2 regions of the Candidatus Clostridium stratigraminis genome follow, and region 2 is predicted to be linked to the other one. Evidence: a T-box and tRNA genes for the amino acid it is inferred to sense, from the RefSeq annotation. Region 2 holds a T-box; the other holds one or more tRNA genes.

Region 1 (4,434 bases), on a different contig from region 2:
GCATAGAAAAGCTAAAGTTACTCTATCAGCGCCTAGAGAAGGTTCTATACAATATGGAACATATTTTTCGTTAGTAATTGGATCAAGATAGCTTAACTCCTGGCCTGAATGCTCAGCGTGCTTATTTAAATCATAATCTGTTCTATCAGCAACACCCCATAATTCACCCCAGCCAAATGGGAATAAAAACTCAATATCAGAGGTTGCATTACTGTAGAAAGACAATTCTTCCTTAGCATGATCTCTAATTCTTAAAGTCTCCTTATTCATTCCAAGATTTAAAAGAAAATTAAAGCAATACTCTCTCCAATAATTAAACCACTCTAAATCAGTTCCAGGCTTACAGAAAAATTCAAGTTCCATCTGTTCAAATTCTCTTGTTCTAAAAATAAAATTACCTGGAGTAATTTCATTTCTAAAGGATTTACCTATTTGAGCAATTCCAAAAGGAACCTTCTTTCTAGAAGTCCTTTGAACATTTCTAAAGTTTACAAATATTCCTTGTGCAGTTTCAGGTCTTAGATAAATTTCATTTTTAGAATCCTCTGTTATACCCATAAAGGTTTTAAACATTAGATTAAACTTTCTTATATCAGTAAAGTTTTTCTTGCCACACTTAGGACAAACAATATTGTGCTCTTCTAAATAAGCTTTAAGCTGCTCATTTGTCCATCCATCAGCACTAGCTGCTTCAGCTCCATTTTCAGTCATATGATCCTCAACTAGCTTATCAGCTCTAAATCTAGCCTTACATTCCTTGCAATCCATTAAAGGATCAGAAAAGCCACCTACATGTCCTGATGCAACCCACACTTCACTGTTCATTAGTATGGCGCAGTCCACCCCTACATTATAAGGACTTTCTTGCACAAATTTTTTCCACCATGCTTTTTTAACATTGTTCTTAAATTCTACACCTAAGGGTCCAAAGTCCCAAGCATTTGCAAGTCCACCATATATTTCTGATCCGGCAAATACAAAGCCCCTTCCTTTTGCAAGTGCTACTATTTTATCCATAGTCTTTTCAACAGCCATTTATCTTTTCCTCCTTTTCATTATTACTAATTAGTCTAGTCAGCACGGTGTAGTCTAACTTGCCGATTATTAATCGGCAGACTACCCGTAGAAGCCCATTTAGGACTTTTACCTCCTTTTAGTGGTCACACTGAGTAGTTTAAGACTACTCGTTTATATTATTCCAATTAAAAAAGGACTACTTACCATAAGGGACGAAAGAATTTTCTTCCGCGGTTCCACCCTTGTTGGCAAATGCCCTGCTTTCACATTTAAATCATTCAAAAGTTCCCTTCATATTAGGTCTTTAGCTGCTTACACCACCGCAGCCTCTCTATAAAAATTCTAATATTACTCTTCTTTCTCATCATGATATATAAAATTATATTCTTAATTATAACCTATTACTTAATATTGTCAATGCTATAATGTTTCTTTTGGGTTTTTATTTCCAAAGTCCTTCATATTGTCAAATATATCTTTTCTTCCTATATTTTTTGTTTTATATCTTTCTTTTCTTATTTTTATTACACCATAGACTATGACTGCTGCGCCGAACATTAAAGCTATTATTTGAGAAATTAAATCAGGTATATATTTAGAAACTAGATTATCGCCAGTAACCATATTTATGGCAGTATATATGAGAATACTTGCTCCAATATATACTATTATCCCATACTTTTTCATTAGGTTAGCTACAAATTTAGCTCCAAAAAAAATAATAGGTATGCTAAGAGATAGTCCAAAGATTATGAGCCATATATTGCCTTTGGCTGCACCGGCTATAGCCAGAACATTATCTAAGCCCATACTTAAATCTGCTATTATTATATTTGATACAGCTTTCCACAAACTTTTACTAGCATTAATTCCACTACCTTCCGAAACATCCTCCATATTTAATAAATCCCATGTTATTTTTATAAGTAATATTCCTCCAATTAGCTTTATTGGCAGCCATTCTATTGACATAATCAGCGAAATAATACATGTAAATATAATTCTAAGAAGTACTGCTCCTGCAACACCAATTAAGCTTGCAATTTTAGCCTGCTTCTTTGGTAAATTTCTTATTGCTAAAGCAATTACACTTACATTATCTCCAGAGAGAGTAATATCCATTATAGTAATTTGAAGAATAGAAAATAGTATTAGCCATATATTATCCATTATTACACTCCTCATTAGTTTTATGTACAAAAAAGCAATGTCATTTAAGACACTGCCTTTATTTTATTTATAAATTAAAATATTATACTAATAAATATGGCTCCATGGAGAGGGCTCGAACCTCCAACCCTTCGGTTAACAGCCGAATGCTCCGCCATTGAGCTACCATGGAACGTTTATTACATTAGTTATTATAGCACATAATGTTAAAATTTCAAGAGCTTTTTAATTAAAATTCAAAACAAATGTAACTTAAAGTACCATAAGCATAGCTTCTATGAAGAAGTTTTGGAAGTTTCCCTTCTTGACCGCTTCCCATAGCTATAAACATTGGAGCTATGTGTTCTTCTCTTGGTACAGCCATTTTTGCATTAGGGGCTAATTCTTGATAATTAAACAAGTTTTTTAAATTATTTTGTTCAACATTTTCTATAAGCCAATTATCAAATTCTATTGCCCAACTTTTAGTTTCTTTTGCATACCAATCCACTGTTCTTAAATTATGGACCGTAGACCCGCTTCCTATTACTAATATATTTTCTTTTTCAAGTTCCCTTAATGCTTTTCCTATTTCATACTGCTTTTCCATAGGTAAAAATGGATTTACAGAAACTTGAACTACGGGAATATTAGCTTCTGGATACATTATTTTAAGTATATCCCAGCTTCCATGGTCTAATCCTCTAGTCTTATCAAGTTCACTTCTTATACCCTTCACTTCTAACAAACTTTTTATTTTATTAGCAATTTCAGGTGAGCCTTTTGCATTGTATTTTATTGAATATAGCTCCTCTGGAAATCCATAAAAGTCATAAATCATATCATAGGTATTTTCTATTGATGATATTGTAGTTATTTCACTCTCAAAGTGTGCTGTAAATATTACAATAGCCTTAGGCTTTATGCCCTTTGCTAAATCCTTTAAAAAATTAGTATAATCATTTTCTTCTATTGCAAGAGTTGGTCCACCATGACAAACAAATAGTGACATAATAAAGCCTCCTTATTATCAAATTCAACTTACTTACTTTGTGTAACTATGATACAATATTGAATTCTATCTTGTCAAGTAATAGTTGTAAAAATTTAGGGGTTGAGGCAAAATGTTTTTGCCTCAACCCCTAAACAATCGCTAATTACTGAGCGATGCTTTTTCCTGCTTTGGAAAGCTTCCATATTGCGATAAAATTACTCCTGCGAACATTAATCCGCAGCCAATATAACCTCTTGCGCCTAAATTTTCGTGAAGTATAATTAATCCACCTATAGCTGCAAATACAGATTCCATACTTAAAACGATGGCTGCATGTGATGGTTTAGCATTTTTCTGCCCTACTACCTGCAAAGTATATGCAATTCCAACAGAGCAAATTCCACCATAAAGTATTGGAATAACTGCTTGGGATAATCCAATCAAAGTGTTTTTCTCGAATATAAAGGCTGCAATTAAACTTAATATGGAACAAGTTAGAAACTGTACAAAAGATAATTTTAATGCATCTACTTTTTTCGTAAAATTGTCTATTAGCAATATGTGAATGGCCCATAGAAAGGCTCCTATAAGCTCGTATATATCTGACATTGCAATTGTGAAACCTTCTGTGACGCTTAAAAAATATAATCCAATAATAGCTAGTATAACTCCAACCCAGGTAGCTTTATGTATATTATGTTTTAAAAATATTCCAAAAACAGGAACAAGCACAATATAAAAGCCAGTTATAAAGGCTGCTTTTCCAGCAGAAGTTTCAACCAGACCTATTTGCTGAAGTGATGCTGCAAGGAAAATTACGCATCCGAGTATAACACCGGATTTCCAAGGGCTTGTTGAAACAGCTTCCTCTTCCGATAGAGCCTTGCTTTTTTCCTTTTTTAAGGACACTAATAATAGTGGGACTAAAGAAAGGCTGCCTAAGGCAAATCTTACGCCATTAAACATAAATGAACCTACATATTTTGAACCGATTCTCTGGGCTACAAAAGCAAATCCCCAAATTGCCGCAGCTAGTAAAAGTAAAAGACTGGATTCAACTTCTTGTTTTTTCATTTCTATTTCCCCCTGTATTCCTAGTTATACACAACAATTATTAATTGTTGTTCCCCTCACAATATATTGTATCAGCAATTAATGAATTTGAGAACCCCAGGGCCTTGCGGTGATTGTCTTTTTATTAATTGCTTATTATTGCAAAACTGGGGCTTACTCATAATTATAAATTTTAGAGTGTTTCTTTTGGATTCCAAAGG
Region 2 (4,434 bases):
AACAGAGAACTGAGATTCTGGACACTATCTATAAATATAAGAAAAATCTAAAACTCTTTTATAAAATGATAAAATTAATTGAAGAGAAAAATTTTCATTCAAAGCTATTAAATGAAATTAAACATGAATTTATAGGCGATAAATTTAAGGCTTCTAAGGCAATAAATAAGCTGAGTAAAATTTCAGATAAAGTTTCTGATAGGCGTAATCTTTTTAGCATTCTGCTTAATGTAATTTTTCTATGGGATTTTCATTTAATTGTACAACTGGATAATTGGAAAAAACAGTATGGAAGGTTAGTAATGCCTTGGCTTAATGCTATTGGGGACATGGAAGCCTTATCAAGCTTGAGTATAATTGGATTTGATAACCCTGAATGGACCTTACCCGTTATAGATAACAACCTGAAAGTAAGAGCTATAAATACAGCTCATCCCTTATTGCCTAAAGATGCCGTAAGTAACGGCGTAGATCTTAATAAAAATTCTAGTATATTTTTAATAACTGGCTCTAACATGTCAGGTAAAAGCACATACTTACGGACTATAGGAATTAATCTCGTCCTAGCCTATGCAGGAGCAAGCGTTCGTGCAGAGGAATTTTCCTGTGGTCTTATGAATATATATACCTGTATGAGAATAAGCGATAATCTTGAAAAAAGTATTTCTTCTTTTTATGCGGAAATAATTCGAATTAAAAAGATTGTAGCTGCAGCGAAAGGTGGAGAAACAGTATTCTTTCTATTAGATGAAATATTTAAAGGAACAAATTCTTTAGATAGGCACATTGGAGCTGAAGCACTTATTAATATGTTAAGTAAAGAAAATACACTTGGCATTATTTCTACACATGATCTTGAACTAGGGGATCTGGAAAACAAAAATCAAAAGGTGGAAAACTACAATTTTCAAGAATATTACAAGAATAACGAAATACATTTTGATTATAAATTAAGAAAGGGTATTTCAACTACAAGAAATGCTAAATTTCTTATGAAGCTTGCTGGGATAGAATTTAAGGAATAACGAAGGAGTGGGATGTATGAGGTATCAAATTAGACAAAGAGTATTAAGTATGGCGGACAGTTTTACTATTAAGGATGAATTTGAAAATGATAGATTCATAGTAAGAGGAAAATTTTTTTCCTTTGGTAACAAACTAAGAATATATGATTTAAATGATAGAGAGGTTTCCTACATTGAGCAGGAAATGTTTCATTTTCTACCAAGGTATAATATTTTCTTAAATGAAACTTATGCTGCTACTGTAAAAAAAGAAATGAGTTTTTTTAAGCCTAGTTTTTATATTGAAAGTACAATGGGGAATTATACCATTGAAGGAGAAATCTTTTCACATGAGTTTCAAGTTTTTAAGGATGGAAGAGAAGTTGCGCATGTAAGTAAAAAATGGTTTTCCTTTTCAGATACCTATGGTGTGGAGATTGAAGATACAGAAAATCAAGAATTTATGCTGTCACTTGTAATTGTAATAGATCAAATATTATATGATAACAAAAATAAGTAATAAGTCATATGGCTACCATTAAAATTTGACATAACATATTTAAATGTGTATAATGAATTAAAATTATATAAGTAAAACTTTGATGAGAAGAGTAGCTATTATGCAGATTTAAAGAGAGCTGTGACTGGTGGAAACACAGTATGAAGCTTTTAGCGAAGAACAGCTCTGAGTTTCTAACTGAAATCCATGGATAGTAGGCTTAGACGTAACCAATGCGTTATTATTGGAAAGTATGATACGTACTTTTTAAGCTGGCTTTTTTAAGCAATCTGGGTGGCACCGCGGAATTTACCTTCGTCCCATTAATTATTTAATGGATGAGGGTTTTTTTATTTCATATTTTCTTTAGATGTATTTGTTTATAATATGTCTATATAAGTAACTTAATGTACATAGTAGCTAATAATTACTATGTACAGTATAAAACTTTAGGAGGGAATTAAAATGGAAGGTACAGTAATAAAGCAGCTTTACAGAGAAACTGGAAAGTTTGAGGGACAATTGGTAAGATTATCCGGTTGGGTTAGAACAATAAGAGCATCTAATGCTTTTGGCTTTATAGAGCTTAATGATGGAAGCTTTTTTAAAAATGTTCAAGTAGTATTTGAAAGTAATTTAGAAAATTATAAAGAAATATCTAAACTCCCAATAAGCTCATCTATTTCAGTAGAGGGTATATTAGAACTAACTCCAGATTCTAAGCAGCCCTTTGAAATAAAGGCAAAGAACATAATAATTGAAGGACTATCTCAATCAGATTATCCACTGCAAAAGAAGAGACATTCGCTTGAATATTTAAGGACAATTGCACATTTAAGACCCAGAAGCAACACATTTTCGGCAGTTTTTAGGGTTCGCTCAATTGCAGCATATGCAATACACAAATTCTTTCAGGAAAGAGGTTTTGTGTATGTACACACCCCAATAATAACTGGGAGTGATGCTGAAGGTGCTGGAGAAATGTTTAGGGTTACAACCTTAGATTTAAGCAATATACCTAAGGATGAGAAGGGTGCAGTAGATGCCTCAAAGGATTTCTTTGGAAAACCGACAAATTTAACTGTTAGTGGACAGCTAAATGGAGAAACCTTTGCCCTTGCCTTTAGGGACATATACACCTTTGGACCTACCTTTAGAGCTGAAAATTCAAACACTGCAAGACATGCAGCTGAATTTTGGATGATTGAACCAGAAATGGCCTTTGCTGACTTAGCTTATGACATGGAAGTTGCAGAAGCTATGGTGAAATACATTATTACCTATGTTATGGAAAATGCTCCAGAAGAAATGGAATTTTTCAATAAATTTATAGACACAGGTTTAATGGAAAGATTAACACATGTTGTTAATTCTGATTTTGGTAGAGTAAGCTATACTGAAGCAGTTGAGATTCTAGAAAAATGCGGAGAAGAATTTGAATATCCAGTTAAATGGGGCATAGATCTTCAAACTGAACACGAAAGATATTTAACTGAGAAATACTTCAAAAAGCCTATTTTTGTATACAATTATCCTAAAGATATTAAAGCATTTTATATGAGAGCTAACGAAGATGGAAAAACTGTAGCCGCAGCTGATCTTTTAGTACCAGGAATTGGAGAAATCATTGGCGGAAGTCAAAGAGAAGAAAGGCTTAAGGTTCTTGAAGCTAGAATGGAAGAACTAGGACTTAATAAAGAAGATTACTGGTGGTACTTAGAACTAAGAAAGTATGGAGAAACTGTACATTCAGGTTTTGGACTAGGATTTGAAAGAATACTTATGTACCTAACTGGAATGTCAAATATTAGAGATGTAATACCATTCCCTAGAACTACTGGAACATCAGAGTTTTAGTATTACTTTTATAAAAAACAATGCCCTCTTAAGCTAGCTGTCGCAAGTTTTGTGACAGCTGCTTTTCATTTTTGACATAATTATTTTTTAGGGTTATACTAGTTTGCAGAATGTTCACATGCAAGGAGATAAGATGTTTAAGTCGATAAATTATTGTGATTTAAAAGGAAATTTTGCATTAATTGATGTAAGAAGTCCTATGGAATATAAAGAAGCTACAATTCCAGGTGCTATAAATATTCCTATTTTTGATAATGAAGAGAGAAAGGAAATAGGTTATGTTTATGTAAATGAAAATGTTGAGAGAGCAAAATATTTAGGAGTACAGGCTGTATCCAAGAAATTGCCTAAGATTTACAATGAAGTAAGTAAGCTAGATAAAGAATATGATAAACTTATACTTTTTTGCGCAAGAGGTGGAATGAGAAGCTCAAGCCTCTGCGGCCTTTTAACAACCTTAGGACTCAATACCTATAAGTTAAGTGGAGGATATAAAGCCTACAGAGGATACATTAATGAAATGCTGCCTAAAGAAAATGAAAAGGTTAAATATATTGTTCTTCATGGAAAAACTGGAGTTGGAAAGACAAGGCTCTTATATAACTTAAAGAGAAATGGTATGGATGTTCTAGATTTAGAAGAGGCTGCAAACCATAGAGGGTCTTTATTAGGCAGCGTAGGATTAAAAGGTGAAAGAAGCCAAAAACACTTTGAATCTTTAGTATTCAATTCCTTAATTCAAAGGAAAAGTAACTTTATTTTTGTTGAAGGTGAAAGTAAAAGAATAGGAAATATAATTATACCAGAGTTTATATATAGTAATATGGAAGCAGGCATACACCTGCTAGTTGATGCTGATATTGAATATAGGTGCGAGTTGATTTTAGAGGAATACACAAAAAAAGAAAATTCCAAGGAAGATATACTTAAGTCATTAGATTTACTTAGTAAATATATCAGTAATAAAAATATTAGTAAATATAAGGATTTTATACTTAATGACAGGTATTATGAAGTAGCAAAAGAATTAATGTTAAAGTACTATGACCCAATGTATCAAAGCAGCATTGAAAA

Evidence for each region. A T-box is a leader RNA that pairs with one kind of tRNA and senses whether it is charged. The one in region 2 lies ahead of asnS (asparagine--tRNA ligase), so its partner is inferred to be a tRNA-Asn.
Region 1: it has a tRNA-Asn gene. The T-box ahead of asnS (asparagine--tRNA ligase) is inferred to sense a tRNA for this amino acid. The anticodon was not compared.

The regions. Positions count from the first base shown of each region.
Region 1 covers NZ_JBJHZZ010000028.1:2,818-7,251, forward strand. The annotation lists gene ACJDUG_RS17440 (glycine--tRNA ligase) at 1-1,035, opposite strand, end outside; T-box leader at 1,223-1,391, opposite strand; gene ACJDUG_RS17445 (TerC family protein) at 1,438-2,187, opposite strand; tRNA gene ACJDUG_RS17450 (tRNA-Asn) at 2,285-2,359, opposite strand; gene ACJDUG_RS17455 (DODA-type extradiol aromatic ring-opening family dioxygenase) at 2,417-3,178, opposite strand; gene ACJDUG_RS17460 (DMT family transporter) at 3,320-4,234, opposite strand; gene ACJDUG_RS17465 (MGMT family protein) at 4,407-4,434, opposite strand, start outside.
Region 2 covers NZ_JBJHZZ010000014.1:42,660-47,093, reverse strand. The annotation lists gene ACJDUG_RS14930 (MutS family DNA mismatch repair protein) at 1-1,025, shown strand, start outside; gene ACJDUG_RS14925 (LURP-one-related/scramblase family protein) at 1,042-1,524, shown strand; T-box leader at 1,595-1,829, shown strand; gene asnS (asparagine--tRNA ligase) at 1,969-3,360, shown strand; gene mnmH (tRNA 2-selenouridine(34) synthase MnmH) at 3,494-4,434, shown strand, end outside.